Regions from separate parts of the Paraburkholderia sprentiae WSM5005 genome, predicted to be linked through region 2. Evidence: riboswitches for the same ligand, from Rfam matches in the RefSeq annotation. Region 2 holds a riboswitch; each other region holds the start of a gene.
The links. Region 2 has a riboswitch for cobalamin ahead of BJG93_RS03540 (TonB-dependent receptor domain-containing protein). Riboswitches for the same ligand answer to the same signal wherever they lie in the genome.

Region 1: another riboswitch for cobalamin. It lies ahead of cobA (uroporphyrinogen-III C-methyltransferase); the one in region 2 lies ahead of BJG93_RS03540 (TonB-dependent receptor domain-containing protein).
Region 3: another riboswitch for cobalamin. It lies ahead of BJG93_RS27720 (CbtB domain-containing protein); the one in region 2 lies ahead of BJG93_RS03540 (TonB-dependent receptor domain-containing protein).

Annotation. Positions count from the first base shown of each region.
Region 1 is NZ_CP017562.2:1,292,219-1,298,194, forward strand. Features, by position in the region: gene cobN (cobaltochelatase subunit CobN) at 1-875, opposite strand, end outside; gene cobW (cobalamin biosynthesis protein CobW) at 889-1,980, opposite strand; cobalamin riboswitch at 2,185-2,462, opposite strand; cobalamin riboswitch at 2,543-2,801, shown strand; partial or broken gene cobA (uroporphyrinogen-III C-methyltransferase) at 2,996-3,757, shown strand; gene BJG93_RS36250 (cobalamin biosynthesis protein) at 3,842-4,243, shown strand; gene cobO (cob(I)yrinic acid a,c-diamide adenosyltransferase) at 4,240-4,842, shown strand; gene BJG93_RS22635 (cobyrinate a,c-diamide synthase) at 4,846-5,976, shown strand, end outside.
Region 2 is NZ_CP017561.2:745,990-751,965, reverse strand. Features, by position in the region: gene BJG93_RS03550 (ABC transporter ATP-binding protein) at 1-257, opposite strand, end outside; gene BJG93_RS03545 (FecCD family ABC transporter permease) at 254-1,315, opposite strand; gene BJG93_RS03540 (TonB-dependent receptor domain-containing protein) at 1,355-3,286, opposite strand; cobalamin riboswitch at 3,375-3,637, opposite strand; gene BJG93_RS03535 (ATPase) at 3,857-4,216, shown strand; gene BJG93_RS03530 (cell division protein ZapA) at 4,213-4,527, shown strand; RNA gene ssrS (6S RNA) at 4,606-4,787, shown strand; gene BJG93_RS03520 (EVE domain-containing protein) at 4,929-5,387, shown strand; gene BJG93_RS03515 (SIMPL domain-containing protein) at 5,644-5,976, shown strand, end outside.
Region 3 is NZ_CP017562.2:2,411,537-2,417,512, reverse strand. Features, by position in the region: gene BJG93_RS27740 (ATP-binding protein) at 1-213, opposite strand, end outside; gene BJG93_RS27735 (ATPase domain-containing protein) at 217-1,734, opposite strand; gene BJG93_RS27730 (hypothetical protein) at 1,931-2,371, shown strand; gene BJG93_RS27725 (histidine phosphatase family protein) at 2,385-3,005, opposite strand; cobalamin riboswitch at 3,078-3,226, shown strand; gene BJG93_RS27720 (CbtB domain-containing protein) at 3,268-3,486, shown strand; gene BJG93_RS27715 (CbtA family protein) at 3,498-4,238, shown strand; rRNA gene BJG93_RS27710 (16S ribosomal RNA) at 4,828-5,976, shown strand, end outside.

The DNA.
Region 1 (5,976 bases), on a different replicon from region 2:
ACCTGAAACACCGGCGCGTCGCCGGCGAGCGCGAGCGGTTCGGGATCGTCGATCGCGGACGCGGCGAACGCGGTCGTGTTCAGCACGAGCGCGGCACCATGCTGCGCGCACAGCGACTGCACGACATCGCGGCTCAGCGCATCCTTCAACGACGTGATCGCGAGCGGCAGCGGATTGAGCCCTTGCGCTTCGAGCGCATCGATCAGCGCATCGAAGACCGCGGTATTGGCGGCCTGCAGATGCGCCTTGTAGAACAGGATCGCGACGACCGGCGCGTCCTGCCGCCAGCGCGCCTGCCAGTCGGCGATGCTCGGCGTATCGCGCTCGGGGTGATACAGCGACGTGGCCGGCAACGCGCGCGGCGGCTCGGGCTCGCGTCCCCAGTCGAGCACGCGATAGGCGATGCAGCGCAAAAACGCCTCGGCGTTCTGCGGGCCGCCCTCGCGCAGATAGCGCCACAGCTGCTGACATAGCTCGGCGCTCGCGGTGCTGCGCGCGAGCAGATTCGGATCTTCCTGCAGATCGCCGGAAAACATCGCGAGGGTTTGCTGTTTGCGCTGCGCGAGCGCGACCACCTGCTCGATGCCGTACGGCCAATACGTTTCACCGCCGAGATGATCGACCACGACGACGCGCGCATGCTGCAACACGTCGTCGAGATAGAAATCGACCGAGGCCGGCTGACGCAGATAGGTGACGTTCGCGAGCCGCACGCTCGGGAAGCCGTCGCCCAGACGCGGCACCACGCTCGCGAGCAGCGACAGGGTGGTGTCGGCGGAACTGAGCACGACGATATCGGCGGGCTGCTGATCGATGCGGATCACGCCCTGCGTATCGTCGACGAAGCCGCCCGGCGTCGTGCGCAGTAGATGCATGCTGGCGCGCCCGTTATGCCGTCGCGTTCGACGCCGCGGCAAGCGCCGCGTCGAACGCCTGTTGCAGCGTGTGCGGATCGAGGTCTTCGCCGATCAGCACGAAGCGGCTCAACGCGCCTTCGCCATGTTCACCGGCCTGCCAGCGCCGGTCGAAGTAGCTGTCGAAGCGCCGGCCCACGCCCTGAATCACCAGACGCATCGGCGCGCCCGGCAACGCGGCGAAGCCTTTGACACGGTAAATCGTGTGGCTTTCGACCAGCGCCTGCAAGGCGGCGAGCGCCGCGTCGCGCGAGCGCAAATCGGCCTGCACGACGACCGAATCGAATTCGTCGTGGTGATGATCGGGGTCGTCGGCGGAACCATGGTGGTCGGCACGCAGGTGGATCGTCTGTTCCGACGCCGCTTCGAGGCCCAGCAGCGTATGCAGGTCGAGCCGCCCCTGTTGCGCGCGTACGATCTTCACTTGCGGCGGAATCTCCGCGCGGATCGCGGCTTCGACCTCGTGCTGCCGCGCATCGTCGATCAGATCGGTCTTGTTCAGAATCACCAGATCGGCCGCCGACAACTGGTCTTCGAACAGCTCGTGCAGCGGCGACTCGTGATCGAGATTCGGATCGGCCTTGCGCTGCGCGTCGACGGCGAGCGGGTTATCGGCGAACTGGCCGCTTGCGGCGGCCGGTCCGTCCACCACCGTCACCACCGCGTCGACCGTGAAGCCATTGCGGATCTGCGGCCAGTTGAACGCCTGCACGAGCGGCTTCGGCAACGCCAGGCCCGACGTTTCGATCAGCACGTGATCGAGTTCGTCGCGGCGCTCCGCGAGCTTTTCCATCACCGGGAAAAACTCTTCCTGCACGGTGCAGCACAAGCAACCGTTCGCGAGTTCATACAATCGCCCTTCGGTCTCGACCCCGTTTTCATCGCAACCGATGCCGCAGCCCTTGAGGATTTCCCCATCGATGCCGAGCTCGCCGAACTCGTTGACGATCACCGCGATGCGCTTGCCGCCCGCATGCTGAAGAATGTGTCGCAGCAGCGTGGTTTTGCCGCTGCCGAGAAAGCCCGTGACGATGGTGACGGGAATCTTGCGCAATTGTGTTTGCATCGTGAGATCCATCCCTTGGCGTTGCATCGGCATGCCGGGCAAGTCCGCGCGATTCCGCACATCGGCTGACGAATGGAACGAATGAAGCGCGCGCACCACGGCCAATGATCACGGAACACGGGGACGAACGACGGCATGGCCGCGACAACGGGAATATAGAAAGCGGAAGTGAGGTCATGAACGCGCCGCCGCATCCCCGCGGCGTACGTTCTGCTTCTTCGGGCCGGTATCCGGGCTGGCGAAAGCGCCGCTTCCCCTTCCCGGACGAGTGGTTTCTCGTCCAGTGGTGAAATGTCGACGCGCCCTTGCGCGAGGACATCGAAGCCGGCACCGCGGCGCCCGGCCAGCAAGCCGGAACCGCTTTTCGCTTACCGTTGCGGGGACAGCACAGGTTAGCCGCTCAAGAGCAGAAGGCTCCCTGTTTCCCGTTTAACTGCATGCGCACGAACGCGCACGCGGGCACCCAAAGTGCGTGCGAGTGTAGGCCCGCGGCCTTGCGCAGTCAAGGAACGCAGCGTGTCGGAAAATGCCGCCGAGGCTTATCCGGCAAGGCGCCATGTGCTATCGTATGCGCGCGTTTGGTGCCCGCACATGCGCTCGCGTGTGCAGTTAAACGGGAAACAGGCAACGCGTCGCGCGTTCAACCTGTGCTGTCCCCGCAACGGTAAGCGACCTGCGGCGCGCGATTCGATTTGCCCTCGATTCTGACGTGCCGCGCATGCGTTTTTTGATGCCACTTTCCCGCGAATGCGCAAAAGGGAGGGGAAGGCAAAGCGCGTGAGGCCGCCAGCCCGGATACCGGCCAGACGCGGAGGCGGCGCCGCATGCATCCGTGCATCGCGTGGCGCCGCCGGCCGCCGGAATCCGCGGGGAACGGATGTGAAGGCGTAGCAGCGCGGCATCGCGCCTGCCTAGATTCGCCGTTCCGCATGACCTCTACGTTCACCGCCGCGCGCGCTGTCGCGCGCCGCTTCTCTTCTCCCATCACCGCATGGCGCACGCCATGCACGCCGCGATGACGCGCGCCTGGCTGATCGGCGCCGGTCCCGGCGACGTCGAGCTGATGACGCTAAAGGCGACCCGCGCGCTCGCCCAGGCCGATGTCGTGCTCGTCGACGATCTCGTGAATCCCGACGTGCTGCAGTTCGCGGGCGCCGACGCACAAATCGTGTACGTCGGCAAACGCGGCGGCCATCCGTCGACGCCGCAAGCCGACATCGTCGCGCAAATGCTCGCGCATCTGCGCGCGGGGCGCAGCGTCGCGCGGCTCAAGGGCGGCGATCCGTTCGTGTTCGGCCGCGGCGGCGAAGAGTTGCAGGCGCTGCAGGCGGCGGGAATCGAAGTCGACGTGATCAACGGCATCACGGCCGGCATCGCGGCGCCCGCGGCGCTCGGCATCGCGGTCACGCACCGCGATCACGCGCAGGGCGTCGTGTTCGTCACCGGCCACGGCGCCGGCAGCGGCGAGCCGGACTGGGCCGCCCTCGCCGCGACGCGTATGACGCTGGTGATCTACATGGGCATGCGCCGGCTCGGCGAGATCGCCCGCGCGCTGCTCGCGGCCGGCATGCCCGCCGACACGCCCTGCGCGGCCATCGAGTCGGCGACGCGACCCGAGCAGCGTCACGTGCTCGCGCCGCTTCGCGAGTTTGCCGAGGCGGTTGCGCGCGCGGGGCTCGGCTCGCCGGCAATCGTCGTGATCGGCGGTGTGGCATCGCTCGCGCTTGCGCGTGATGCGGCCAAACGCGACGCCGGCGTCGCACGCGAACCAGCAGCGAGCGCGACACGACACGAACTCGCACCCGAGATCAAAACGCTGAGCGTCGGCATCGGTTGCCGCGCGCACAGCGAAGCTGTTGATATCGAAGCCGCTGTCCGCGCGGCGCTCGGATCGAATGCCTTCGAACAGATCCGCGCCATTGCGACGATCGACACTAAAGCCTGCGAAGCAGGTCTGGTCGAATTCTGCTCACGTCATCAGCTGCCGCTGCAACTGTTCAACCGCGAGCAGATCGCCGCCGTACCGGTCGCGTCGCCGTCGGCGGCCGCCCACGCGCATCTCGGCGTCGACGGTGTGTGCGAGCCGTGCGCGCTGCTGGCGGCGGCAGCGTCGGACTGCGCCGCAACCGCGCAACACGCGCGTCTAATCGTACGCAAGACCGCGCACGCCGGCATCACCGTGGCGATCGCAGCGGCGCACAACGCTGCCGTTAGCGACACGACCTCATCCCATCCCGCCTCTCAAGACCAGGACCCTCGATGAAAACCGATCCGGAATCGCATCAACGCATGACCGAACGCCGCCGCGAAGGCCACGAAAAGAAGCAGGCCGGCGCGACCGTCGAAAAAGGGCTGCTGATCGTCAACACCGGCACCGGCAAGGGCAAGAGCACGGCCGCGTTCGGCATGGCCGTGCGGGTGCTCGGCCACGGCATGCGGCTCGGCGTCGTACAGTTCATCAAGGGCGCGCTGCATACGTCGGAGCGTGATTTCCTCGGCGCTATCGCCCAGTGCGACTTCGTCACGATGGGCGATGGCTACACGTGGAATACGCAGAATCGCGAGGCCGACATGGCGACCGCGCGCAAAGGCTGGAACGAAGCGCGGCGGATGATCGAAAGCGGCGACTATCAGATGGTGATCCTCGACGAGCTGAACACGGTGCTGAAGTACGAATACCTGCCGCTCGACGAAGTGCTCGCCGTGATCAACGCGCGCGCGCCGATGTTGCACGTCGTCGTGACCGGACGTCACGCGCCTGATGCGCTGATCGAAGCCGCCGATCTCGTCACGGAAATGCGCGCGATCAAGCATCCGTATCGCGAGCAGGGTGTGAAGGCGCAGCCCGGCGTGGAGTTCTGAGCGATGTCCGCCTCCCCAAAGGCGACTTCTTCCGGGGCGTCCCCCCAGGGGACTTGCCCCGCGCTGTTCATCAGCGCGCCCGCGTCGGGACAAGGCAAGACCACGATCACCGCCGGTCTCGCGCGCTATCACCGACGGCTCGGACGTCGCGTGCGCGTGTTCAAGACCGGGCCGGATTTTCTCGATCCGATGATCCTCGCGCGCGCGAGCGGCGCGGCGGTGCTGTCGCTCGATTTGTGGATGGTCGGCGAAAGCGCGTGCCGCAATCTGCTCGCGCGCGCGGCGCAAGAAGCCGATCTGATCCTGATCGAAGGCGTGATGGGCCTGTTCGATGGCACGCCCAGCAGCGCCGATCTCGCGATCGCATTCGGTGTGCCGGTGCTGGCGGTGATTTCCGCGCAGGCGATGGCGCAAACTTTCGGCGCGCTCGCGTTCGGCCTCGCCCGCTTCATGCCGCAGCTGCCGTTTTATGGCGTGCTCGCGAATCGCGTCGGTTCCGCTCGGCACGCGCAGATGTTGCAGCAAGCGCTGCCGCCCGAGTTGCGCTGGTGCGGCCACATCGCCGCGGACGAAGAGATCACGTTGCCCGACCGTCACCTCGGCCTGCACCAGGCCGATGAAATCGACGATCTCGACGTGCGCCTCGAGCGCGCGGCGGATACGCTCGCGTCGACATCGCTCGCCGAATTGCCGCCGCCGGTCGAGTTCGGCGTGCCGGTTCCCGAAGCGTTGCCGCGTCTGCTGCAAGGCATGCACATCGCGATCGCGCACGACGCCGCGTTCTCGTTCATCTATCCGGCCAACGTCGCGCTGCTCGAAGCGCTCGGCGCGCGGCTCAGCTATTTCTCGCCGCTCGCCGACGAAGCCTTGCCCGCCGACACGCAGGCGCTCTATCTGCCCGGCGGCTATCCCGAGCTGCATATGGCGACACTCGCGGGCAACCTGACCAGCGCCGCATCGATCCGCGCGCACGTCGGGGCTGATAGACCGGTGCTCGCCGAATGCGGCGGGATGCTCTATCTGCTCGACACGCTGACCGACGCGCAAGGCATGAGCGCGCCGATGCTCGGCCTGCTCCCCGGCCACGCGACGATGCAAGCACGCTTTACGTCGCTCGGCATGCAGCAGATCGAC
Region 2 (5,976 bases):
CGGGCGAGCGGTAGCGGCGGCCAGTCGGCCATGCGCACGCCATCGAGTTCGACGTGGCCCGCCGCCGGATGCAACAGGCCCGCTAGCGTCGACAGCAAGGTCGTCTTGCCCGCGCCGTTCGGCCCGGCGATGCACCAGACTTCGCCCGCATGGAACGTGTGCGTGAACGCGTCGAGCAAGGTGCGCGCGCCGGCGCGCAGCGTCAGGCGCCGCGTGCTGAGCATGCCAGAGCTGGGGCTGGGTTCGGCTCGCATCATCGGCGGCGTTTGAGCAGCATCCACAGGAACACCGGCACGCCGACCAGCGACGTGATCACGCCGACCGGCAATTGCGCGGGCGCGATCACGGTACGCGCGATCAGATCCGCGCCCATCACCGCGACGCCGCCGCCGAGCGCCGCCGCCGGCAGCAGCATGCGCTGATCGTTGCCGAACGCGAGCCGCAGCATGTGCGGCACGACCAGACCGACGAAGCCGATCGTGCCCGCGGTCGTCACCGCCGCGGCGGCCGCCAGCGACGCGACCAGGTACACCCGCAAACGCAGCGGCATCACCGCGACGCCCAACGCCTGTGCGGCCGCGTCGCCGCGCAGCAGCACGTTCAGACGCGGCGCGGCCGGGACGATCGCGAGCAACACGAGCGCCAGCGCAATCAGCGCGGTCCACGGCAGCGCGCCGCCGTTGAGGTCGCCGGTGAGCCAGAACAGCATGCCGCGCAGACGGCTGTCGGGCGCGAGATTGAGCAGCAGCATAATCAGCGCGCCCCACCCGGCCGCGATCACCGCGCCGGTCAGCAGCAAACGCGGCGACGTGTCCTGCGGCTCGCCGCGCCACAGCTCGCGACGCGCGAGGCCCAGCACCAGCAGGATCGACATGAACGCGCCCGCGAACGCGCTCGCGTCGACGATCCACCATGCGCCGCCCGCGATCATCGCGACGAGCGCGAACGTCGCCGCGCCGCCCGACACGCCGAGCACGTATGGCTCGGCCAGCGGATTGCGCAGCAGCACCTGCAGCAGTGCGCCGGCGAGCGCGAGCAACCCGCCGCACGCGAAACCCGCGAGCGCGCGCGGCAAACGCAACGTGCGCACGATTTCGCCGGCGAGCTCGTCGCTGCCCGCGCCGAACGTGTGTGCAGGCGCGAGCGCCGCCAGCACGCGCGCCGGCGCGAGCGGCACGCTGCCGAGCACGAGCGACGCGCCGAGCACCACGAGGGCGGCGAGCGCGAGCCCGAACCAGATCGCGGCGGCGCGCTTCGCGTTCATCGGGCGCGGCGTCGCCATCGCGGCGGACAGCGAACCGGACCCGCGACTCATGCGCGTGCGCTCACGCATGCGGCCGATCCGGCGCGCGCGTCAATGCTGCTGCCAGCCGAGCGTGAGATACGCACCGCGTCGCGGCGAGTTGTACGAGTAGGCCGTTTCATAGTCCTTGTTCAACAGATTGTCGATTTGCGCGCTGACGTACCACGCTTTCGTGATGTTGTAGCGCGCCGACAGATTCACGATGCCATAACCGCCGAGGTTGCCGGTGCTGTCCGTGCGCGGACCGCTGACGATCCACTCGCCGCCAACGCGCCATCCACCGATGCTGCGATTCACCGCGAACGACCCGAACCGTCGCGCGCGCCGCACGAGGTCGGTGCGGTTGTCGAGATCGACCGGATTCTGCAGCGTCACCGATGCACGCACGTCGGTCCTGCCGACATGACCGCTCCACGATCCTTCGAGTCCCTGCACCTTCGCATGCCCGACGTTCTCGGCGAGATAGATGCCGGGGATCGTCTGCACGTAGTCGATCAGATTCGTGTAACGCGTCTGGAAGGCGTTCAAGCGCATCACGCCCAGCGCATCGGTCGCGTACTGCAAACCGGCTTCCACCGAATGACTGCGCTCGGGCTGGATCGACGGATTACCGCTGATCGGATAGTACAGATCGTCGAAGCTGGGCGCGCGGAACGCATCCGAATAGCTTGCGGTTGCCTTCCAGTGCGACGTGATGTCGAAACCGTAGCCGAGATAGTAACTGTTCGCCCCGCCGAAATCGGAGTACTGGTCGCGCCGCACGTTGGCCTGAACCTGGTTGCGGCCGAAGCGCGCGCTGTAGCCCGCGAAGACCGAATCGACGTGACGCTCGGGCGCGGCGAACGTGTCGGAGTCGAGCGTCTGGTCGAGATGCTCGTAGCCGACTTGCAGCTTCTGATTCGCGGCGAGCGCGAAATCGTTCTGCCACGTGTACTGGCGATTATCAGTATCGAAGCGGCCGTTGTAGATGCCATTGCTGTTCGATACGCTGCGGTCGTCGCCCTCGGCGAGCGTGACGTGGGTAGTCCACCAGCTGGTCAGCTTGCCGTTCGCGAACACCGACACCTGACGCACCTTGCTGTAGAGGTTGTTCAGATCGGTAGGCTCGCCGTACGCATTGTCGTAACTGTTGTTGTTGTTCGACTGGAAGTATCTGACGCCCGCATCCCACTTGTCGTTGAACTTGTGACGCAGCGACGCGGTGATGCTCTCGTTCAGGTTGCCGTTCGCGTTCGGATTCGCGTTCGGCGCCTCGAGCGGATCGAGCGACGAAAATCCGTCGTCCTTCGTGCGCGCCAGCGAGATGCTGAAGGTCGTGCGGCCGTCCTGATCGAGCGCGCCGTTCACGCCGGCCGTTTGCGTTTGCGTGTGATAGCTGCCGTAGCCGACCGAGAAATGGAATCGCGGCGGATGATCGCCGCCGTCTTTCGTGAACACCTGCACGACGCCGCCGATCGCGCCCGAGCCGTACAACGCCGACACGTTGCCGTTCACCACTTCGACGTGATCGACCTGATCGAGCGGAATCTGCGCGAGCTGGGCGGAGCCGAGGCTCACCGAGTCGACGCGCACGCCGTCGATCAGCAGCAGCGATTGCGTCGATGACGCACCGCGCAGAAAGAGGCTCGTGGTCGAACCGGGGCCACCCGTACGCGAGATTTGCGCGCCGGGCGCGAGTTGCAGCAGGCCGGGCAGATCGGTCGCGCTCGTGTCGGCAATGTCCTGCTGATCGAACTGCGTGGTCTGCGGGATCGCATCGGTCAGCGCTTGCGCTCCGCGTTGCGCAGTCACGACGATCGGCGAGAGCGCGGTGTCCGAGGCATCGACTGAAGGGACATTGGCGGCGTTGGCAACGTTTGCGGCGTTCGCAGCGGTTGCGTCCGTAGCGGACGATGAAGACGCAGACTCGGTGCCTTGTGCATGCACGACGAGCGGCAGGCTCGCGAACGCGAAGAGCGTCGCGCGGGCGATGGGGGACAGCATGGGATGACGTTCCTGTGGCTAGCGTGCGTGGCCTGCTTCCCCGCGGGCCGACGCGTCACGAGGCGTCCCCTGTTTAGCGTTTTGGCGGGGACGTCTCTCTTTTCTGGCCGGTATCCGGGCTACGACACATCGATCCCGCCTTCCCACGCGTGACGCGCAGTGGCACACTCGCACGTTGAACTTCCAAGCTTGCGATCAGGACCGACCTGCATGAGCATTCACATGCGGTCGCTTACCGTTGCGGGGGCAGCGCAGGTTCGCGCATCCGGTTTGGCACCGCGCGCGCCCTGCTTCCCGTTTAACTGCGCGCGCCGAAAAGCGCGCGCGGGCACCAGAGTGCGGAAGTTTAGGAGCGGCCTCGCAGGGCGTCAAGAAAGGTCAATCGGCGCGCAATCGGTTCTGTTCAATGCAGGTTATTGTCCGATGGATTGCCGGTTGTTTATCTTATGTTCGACGACACGACACGTAACGAACGTGCACGAAGCGATGCTGTTACGTCTCGAAACGAGACAATTGTCGGAGCCTGTAATATTCCGCGCTAAAATGCGATGTCTTTAGAGGACGCAGCACATGCTCACCGAACTCGAATCACTCTCCCAAAACATCGGCAAGCTGATTGCGATCAGCCAGCGCCACAACGAAGCGCGGCTCGCGCTCGAAGAACAGCTCGCGCAAACCCGTGCCGAGGTACAAGCCACGCATGCTGAGCTCGCGCATTTGCGCGAGGAGCGCGACGCACTCCAGGCCGAACGCGACGCGCTGTCCGCCAAGATCGACGACGCTCAGGTGCGCCTTAATGCGATCCTCGAAAAATTGCCGCGCGCCCGCGCGAGCAGCGAACCCGATAACCAGCTCGATCTGCTCGAGCCCGCTCAGCCCGAACATGAGGAAGCGGAAAGCGACGTGAGCCGACACGGAGAAAGCGCATGACCACCAAGCAGATCGAGGTATCGATTCTCGAAGTACCCTATCGTCTCGCCTGTTCGCCGGAAACGGAGGGCGCGCTGCTCGAGGCGGTCGCGCGCGTCGACGCGGAGATGAAGAAAATCCGCGGTAGCAGCAACGTGCGCGGCACCGATCGGATCGCCGTGATGGCTGCGCTGTCGCTGGCATCGGAACTGCTTAAGCTGCAAAGCAGCGTGCGGCACGGAGAAGCATTTCCTGCTGAAGAAATCCGGCGTACAATGAAGCAAATGAACGAACAGCTAGGTACTGTGATCGAGCAGTACAGCTTGCAGTAAGCAGTAGCGGGTTGAGTAGCGGGCCGGTTTGGAACCGGTCGCGAGTTCAAAAGTATGTGTTGTAGCTTCATCGGTTTAGCTTCCCTGCCTGGTTCGCCAAGGTCATACATTCCTTGAACCAATGCCATGTGCACGGTTGCGGAAATTTGTAGCACGGGCGTGCGCGTCACTCTGTCTGATGTACCCGAAGTGTTGCTAACTGCGACCAATTCTGAACCCTCGGTTCAGGATGCCGGCCTAGCGGCTAAGGCGGGGACCTTATCTGGAACGGCGTCGGACTTCGGTTCGATGCCGTTTTTCTTTGGTCGTCGTTTTTTCGTTTGAGCGCCTTTTTCAGGGGCTTTTTCGCACGCGCCTGCTGTTGATGCGCGTCGTTCAATCTGACACGTTGACTCCGATTCATGCGCTATTGGCTAATGAAGTCCGAACCGGACGAAGCAAGCATCGACGACCTCGCCAACGCACCGCGTCGCACCTTGCCGTGGACCGGCGTGCGCAACTATCAGGCGCGCAACTTCATGCGCGACGTGATGCAGGTCGGCGACGGCGTGCTTTTCTATCATTCGAGCTGTGCGGAGCCCGGCATCGCGGGCATCGCGGAAGTTTCGTCGACCGCGTATCCGGACCCGACCCAGTTCGATAAGAAGAGTCCGTACTACGACGCCAAATCGTCGCCGGAAACGCCGCGCTGGATGCTCGTCGACGTCGTGTTCAAGAAGAAGATCGCGCTGATTCCACTTGCCGCGCTGCGTGAACATGCCGAATTGCAAGACATGCGCGTGCTCGCCAAAGGCAACCGTCTGTCCATCACGCCGGTCACCGATGCCGAATGGCGCTTCATCACTAAACAGCTCGTTTAAAGGCGAGCTCGCAGCGCGCCAACGCTCGCGATGTCGCGCGGGTCATCATGACAGTCCGGCGGCGAAACACTAATTGGGGAACCAAGCCCCGCTAAAGCGTGCCTAATCGCTCGACGAAAGCGCGGGCTCAGCCCGACCGCTCGACGGCCCCCGAACGCCCATCGCCAGCGCATCCGTCAAACCGCGCGCCACCGTCGCGCCGCCACGCGGTACTCGCGTCGAACGTGCACAACCAGTTCAAATCAGGAGTCCGGCTATGACGAAAAAAACCGCACGCGCCCTCGCACTCGCGCTCGCCGTTGGCGCGCCTGTGGCACTGGCACTGAACCCGGCGCCCGCGCGCGCGCAGAGCATGATGCAGCAGCCGTCGGGTGTGCTGTCGCTGAATGCGCAGGCGAGCGCGGAAATCCCGCAGGACGAAGTCGAAATCACGCTGTTCTACGAGCAGGAAGCGAGCGAGCCCTCGTCGTTGACATCGACGCTGAACCAACGCGCCGACGCGGCATTGCAAAAAGCGCGCGGCGTGAGCGGCGTGACCGCGCGCTCGGGCGCGTTTTCGATCTTTCCGTCGACGGACCGCGACGGACGC
Region 3 (5,976 bases), on a different replicon from region 2:
CTGCCGTTCGAGCCACGCAAAGAGACCCGAGCCGTGGCCGTTCGCCAGCGCTTCCTCGGTCAGCAGCGCTGCGCCCGCGCCGATGTCGAGCTCGGTGGTGAGCGCGTCGGCGTCGTTGCAGGTCACACAGGCGTGAGCGTCGTTGTGCAGCACAGCGGCGATCACGTCGGCGTCGCGGCCGAACGGCGCAAGGATGAGGACCCGCTGCTCCATCGCTCACCGTCCCGATGTATCGATTAGACGGTTCGTCGAGCCGAGCAACGCGGTGCTGCCGCGATACGAGGGCAGGCCCGACAAGACGCCCTCGAAGTCACGCAGCGCTTCGCCGATCTCGATGCCTTCCGCGCGAAGGCGGAACTGGCGGATCGTGCGTTCATGATCGTTCGCGCGGCTCTTCACGGCGGTCACCGCGGTCAGCACTTCGCCGTGGTGCTCGAAATAGCGGAACAGCAGGACCACGTCGCTCAGGTAGCTGATGTCGATCTCGGTCTGCACTTCGCCGATGATGCCGTGCTGCCCGAGCACGAGCATCGTGATCACGCCCTGCTGATTCAGATAGCCGAGCAGCTCGTGCATGTGCAGCAGCAGGTAGCGCTCGCCGGGCATCGCCTGCAGATAGGCGTTCAGGCTGTCGATTGCGACGTAGCGCACGCGCTCGTTTTCGACCGCGTCGCGCAGGTCGCTCGCCAGTTCACCCGGCGAGATTTCTGCGGGATCGATCTGGCGCAGCGTCAGCAGACCGCTGTCGACGTGCGGCGTGAGATCGATGCCGAGCGTCGCGCAGCGCGTGACCAGGGTGCTGAGCGTTTCGTCGAACACGTAGTACGCGCAACGCACGCCGCGTTGGAGCGCGGCAAGCAGACACGACACGACAGTGGTGGTTTTGCCGACACCCGACGGGCCGATGATCAGCGAATTAGTACCGGGGACGAGCCCGCCGCCGAGCAGCGCGTCAAGGCCGGGCGTGCCGGTGCTGATCGGGTTCGTGTCGAATTCGCTGTGATGCTCGGCGGCGACGAGGCGCGGATAGACGCGCAGGCCGCCGGTGTTCAGCGTGAAGTCGTGGTAGCCCTCGCGGAATTTGATGCCGCGCATCTTCGCGATGCGGAGGCGGCGGCGAGTCCCGCCGTAGTCATGGGCGACGTTGTCGAGGCTGATCACACCGTGCACGATGCTATGAAGCTGGATGCCGGCGCTGCCGCCCGTCGTATCGTCAAGCAGCAGCACCGTGCACTCGCGCGTCGAGAAATGGCGCTTGAGCGCGAGAATCTGCCGACGGTAGCGCAGCGGGTTTTCCGCCAGCAGCCGTAGTTCCGACAGGCTGTCGAGCACGATGCGCGCGGGCTTCAGTTCGTCGACGTGCTGGATCACGTTACGCACGCTTTCGCCGAGTTCGACTTCGGCCGGGTGAAGCACGGTCTGTTCGTATTGCGGTTCGAGCCCTTCTTCGGGCAGCTGTTCGAGTATCGTGAAACGGCTTAGATCCCAGCCGTGGCTCGCGCCGATCGCGAGCAATTCAGCACGGGTTTCGGACAGCCCGATGTACAGGCCGGTCTGCCCTTCGTCGAGGCCTTTCAGTAAGAATTGCAACGCGAAGGTGGTTTTGCCCGTGCCTGGCGCGCCCTCCACGAGGTACATGCGGTTCGGCGTGAAACCGCCGCCCAGGATGTCGTCGATTCCTTCGATGCCCGACGAGAGGCGGGCGGGGGTAGGGGCGGCGATAGTGGTCGACATGATGTTCGAAATGACGTCGGCAATGGCTTCGATCGAAATGGCGCGATGTCGCGGCCGGTATGGCCGTCGGCAATTTGTGTGCCGCCCCGCGTCGTTTGAATAAGCGGACGCTCGCGCGCATGGGCATGAAGCGTGCTGGCGAATGCGAGGCTCGCTGCGAGCCTTTTCGGCGGCACTTTAGAGCTTCACGCTCGACATGAAAACCTATCGACTCTCCGCTTTTGCGTTCACCGTGGCATCGCTCGCGGCGCTGCTGTCGGGCAACGCATCCGCCGACGATAGCCCTAGACCTTGCGCCGCGCTGAAACGGATCGTGGCTGCGGCGCCGGACGGCTTCGCCTCGCTCACGGCCGACGACGGCAAAGGCGTCGCGCAACCCTATGGCGACGACGCGCAATGTTCAGGCGCGCATCGCAGTTTCCAGTGCACGTGGACGCCGCATCAGGCGGCGGGCTCGAACGCGGATGCATTAGAAGCAGTCGCGGCCGACATCGCGTCGTGCCTGCCCGACGCGACGCATGATCAGAATTCGCCGGGACGTCAGCACTTTTATCTCGGTGCGAAGGATCGACGCACCGAGATCACGCTGACGCCCGAGGGGTCCAACAGGTTGCGGCTCGTGGTGTCGGGCAGGTAAGCGACGTCTTGGTTCATACCATGGTGGCGGGCCACCATGTCCAGCCGCGTCGTGAATGGCGTAATTCAACGAGCGACAACGGCGCGATCTCGATGCGACAAAACACGACCGGCGATGCACCGACAGCATGCACGATTGCCGCGCGCAGGAGCGGCGTGTGTGTGATTGCGACGATGGTTCGGTGGTGCGTCGAGACGCGGAAGGCTGCTTCGTTGACGGCATTGCATGAACGCACGTCCGCCTGCTGCGCGTCGAGCCATTCTCCAATTCGACGCACGAGTTGACCGAACGATTCGCCGCCGGGCGGCGCAGCGTCGGGCTCGCATGTCCAGGCGGCGAGTTCGTGCGGCGCTTCATCGGCAATATCCGCGAGACGTTGGCCGCGCCATTTGCCGTAGTCGATATCCGCCAATGCGTCGGCGGCCGTTGCGCTCAGACCGAGCGCCGTGGCGGTGTCACGCGCGCAGCGGGCAGGGCTGGTGAATATGGCGGCGTCGGCGGGAAGCGCGAGATGTTTGCGCGCCGCTTCGGCTTCGGCGCGCCCGCGCGCGTCGAGCGGATCGTCGGCGGGGAAGCGGCCCGCGCGCTGCGCGGCCGTTGCCGCATGGCTCACCAGTAATAGTCGCGTATCCATTCTTTGCCTTTGCGCCGTTTCGCACTTGCCTCGACGGCTCCATCGGCTCGCAGCGCGCGTTGAGGGGGCTCGCCGTCGCGGATGCCGCAGTTTAGCGCGTAGAATAGTGGCGCTGCGAAGCACGGAAGCCGGTGAGAACCCGGCGCGGTCGCGCCACTGTAATCGGCATTGCAATCTACAAGAGCCGAAAGCCAGACCTGGGCTTCGCATCATTCCTCTGCAATCGACTTTCGGGGCGCGTTACCCTCAGGAGATGTCCATCATGACCGAAGCTGTCTTCGATCCCGCCGCCCAACCGGCGGCCCAGCCCACTCCCATTCCTTTGCGCGAACTGTTGCCGTGGGCGGCATTCGGCGCTCTGTTGCTGCTCGCGCTTTACTTCGTTGGTGCGGAAGAGGGGGCGACGTCGCTCGTACCCGGCATGGTCGTGCATGAGTTCGTGCACGACGGCCGCCATCTGCTCGGCTTTCCCTGCCACTAACGGAGTTCGGCATGGTAGGTAAATTGTTAGTGCGGGGGATGCTCGCGGGTATCGTCGCGGGCTTGCTCACGTTCTCGTTCGCGCGAATCGTCGGCGAACCGCAGGTCGATCAGGCGATTTCATTCGGGGAAAAAGCGGCCGCAGCGCGCGGCGAAGCGCCCGAGCCTGAAATCGTGAGCCGCGAGACGCAGGCAGGCCTCGGCCTGCTGACCGGCGTCGTTACCTATGGCGCGGCATTCGGCGGCCTATTCTCGCTGGTGTTTGCGTATTCGTATGGACGGGCTGGGACCTTGAGCGTGCGCGCACTGTCAGCGTGGCTCGCGCTCGGTGCGTTCATTGCGCTCGTGATTGTGCCGAATATCAAGTATCCGGCCAATCCGCCGTCGGTGGGCGATCCGGAGACGATCGGCACGCGCACGGGCTTATTCTTTCTGACAATCGCGATTTCGCTTGTAACGATGGTGTTTTCGCTGAAGGTGCGGCGTCGCGCGGCGGCGAAGCTGGGCGCGTGGAACGGTTCGATCGTCGCGGGGCTCATGTTCGCCGCGATCATCGCAGCTGTGCAACTGTCGATGCCGGTGATCAATGAAGTGCCGGCGGCATTCCCGGCTGTACTGCTGTGGAAGTTCCGCGTCGCGGCGATCGGCATGCAGGTGATCATGTGGACGACGATCGGGCTGCTGTTCGGTGCGATGGTCGAGCGCAGCGCTTTTATGCGTACGAATGCGCATGTGACGAGGAAGTCTGTCTGAATAGCAGCGTGACGCGCGGCCGCGCTTTGCGCGCAACGGGCGAGAACGGTTTTGCTTCAAGTACTTGGCGCGGTTGTGGAGCGGTTATCCACAGGCTTGCGAACATTTTCTGTGGAAAAGCTGCTGAGTGGTTTTTCGCAATGCCACTCTTCTCTTCCTTTCCGGCGACAAGCCGGCAAATAGATCGGACGTCTAAGCAATCGAATTTTCGCACGACGTTGCTCAATTTTTAAGCTCTTCAACTTTTTAGAATAAATTGCGAGAAGGGTATTGACGGAACATGGGCCGCTCTCCATAATCTCGCCTCTCTGCTGCTGATGCAGCGACGCCAGACGAGGCGGTGCCGGGTAGCTGTAATGCCGGTACGGCGGGTTGGGCGGACCGATCTTTAAAAACTAACAGCCGATAAGTGTGGGCGCTTGATGCGCAATGCGGCAGCGGGTTCTGCGGAATCTGCTGTCAGGCAGAAGTATCAAGAAGCCTCACACAGTATCAGAGGAAGGTTGATCTGTCGGAAGACGGATTGATCATCGTCAGTACGTTGAGTGAGCGACCGGTTCAGAGATGGACCGAAAACAGTAACAGGTTTGAACTGAAGAGTTTGATCCTGGCTCAGATTGAACGCTGGCGGCATGCCTTACACATGCAAGTCGGACGGCAGCACGGGGGCAACCCTGGTGGCGAGTGGCGAACGGGTGAGTAATACATCGGAACGTGTCCTGGAGTGGGGGATAGCCCGGCGAAAGCCGGATTAATACCGCATACGCTCGGGAGAGGAAAGCGGGGGATCTTTCGGGACCTCGCGCTCAAGGGGCGGCCGATGGCAGATTAGGTAGTTGGTGGGGTAAAGGCCTACCAAGCCGACGATCTGTAGCTGGTCTGAGAGGACGACCAGCCACACTGGGACTGAGACACGGCCCAGACTCCTACGGGAGGCAGCAGTGGGGAATTTTGGACAATGGGGGCAACCCTGATCCAGCAATGCCGCGTGTGTGAAGAAGGCCTTCGGGTTGTAAAGCACTTTTGTCCGGAAAGAAAGCATCCCTGTTAATACCGGGGGTGGATGACGGTACCGGAAGAATAAGCACCGGCTAACTACGTGCCAGCAGCCGCGGTAATACGTAGGGTGCGAGCGTTAATCGGAATTACTGGGCGTAAAGCGTGCGCAGGCGGTGCTGTAAGACCGATGTGAAATCCCCGGGCTTAACCTGGGAACTGCATTGGTGACTGCAGCGCTGGAGTATGGCAGAGGGGGGTGGAATTCCACGTGTAGCAGTGAAATGCGTAGAGATGTGGAGGAACACCGATGGCGAAGGCAGCCCCCTGGGCCAATACTGACGCTCATGCACGAAAGCGTGGGGAGCAAACAGGATTAGATACCCTGGTAGTCCACGCCCTAAACGATGTCAACTGGTTGTCGGGCCTTCATTGGCTTGGTAACGAAGCTAACGCGTGAAGTTGACCGCCTGGGGAGTACGGTCGCAAGATTAAAACTCAAAGGAATTGACGGGGACCCGCACAAGCGGTGGATGATGTGGATTAATTCGATGCAACGCGAAAAACCTTACCTACCCTTGACATGTATGGAATCCTGGTGAGAGCCGGGAGTGCCCGAAAGGGAGCCATAACACAGGTGCTGCATGGCTGTCGTCAGCTCGTGTCGTGAGATGTTGGGTTAAGTCCCGCAACGAGCGCAACCCTTGTCCCTAGTTGCTACGCAAGAGCACTCCAGGGAGAC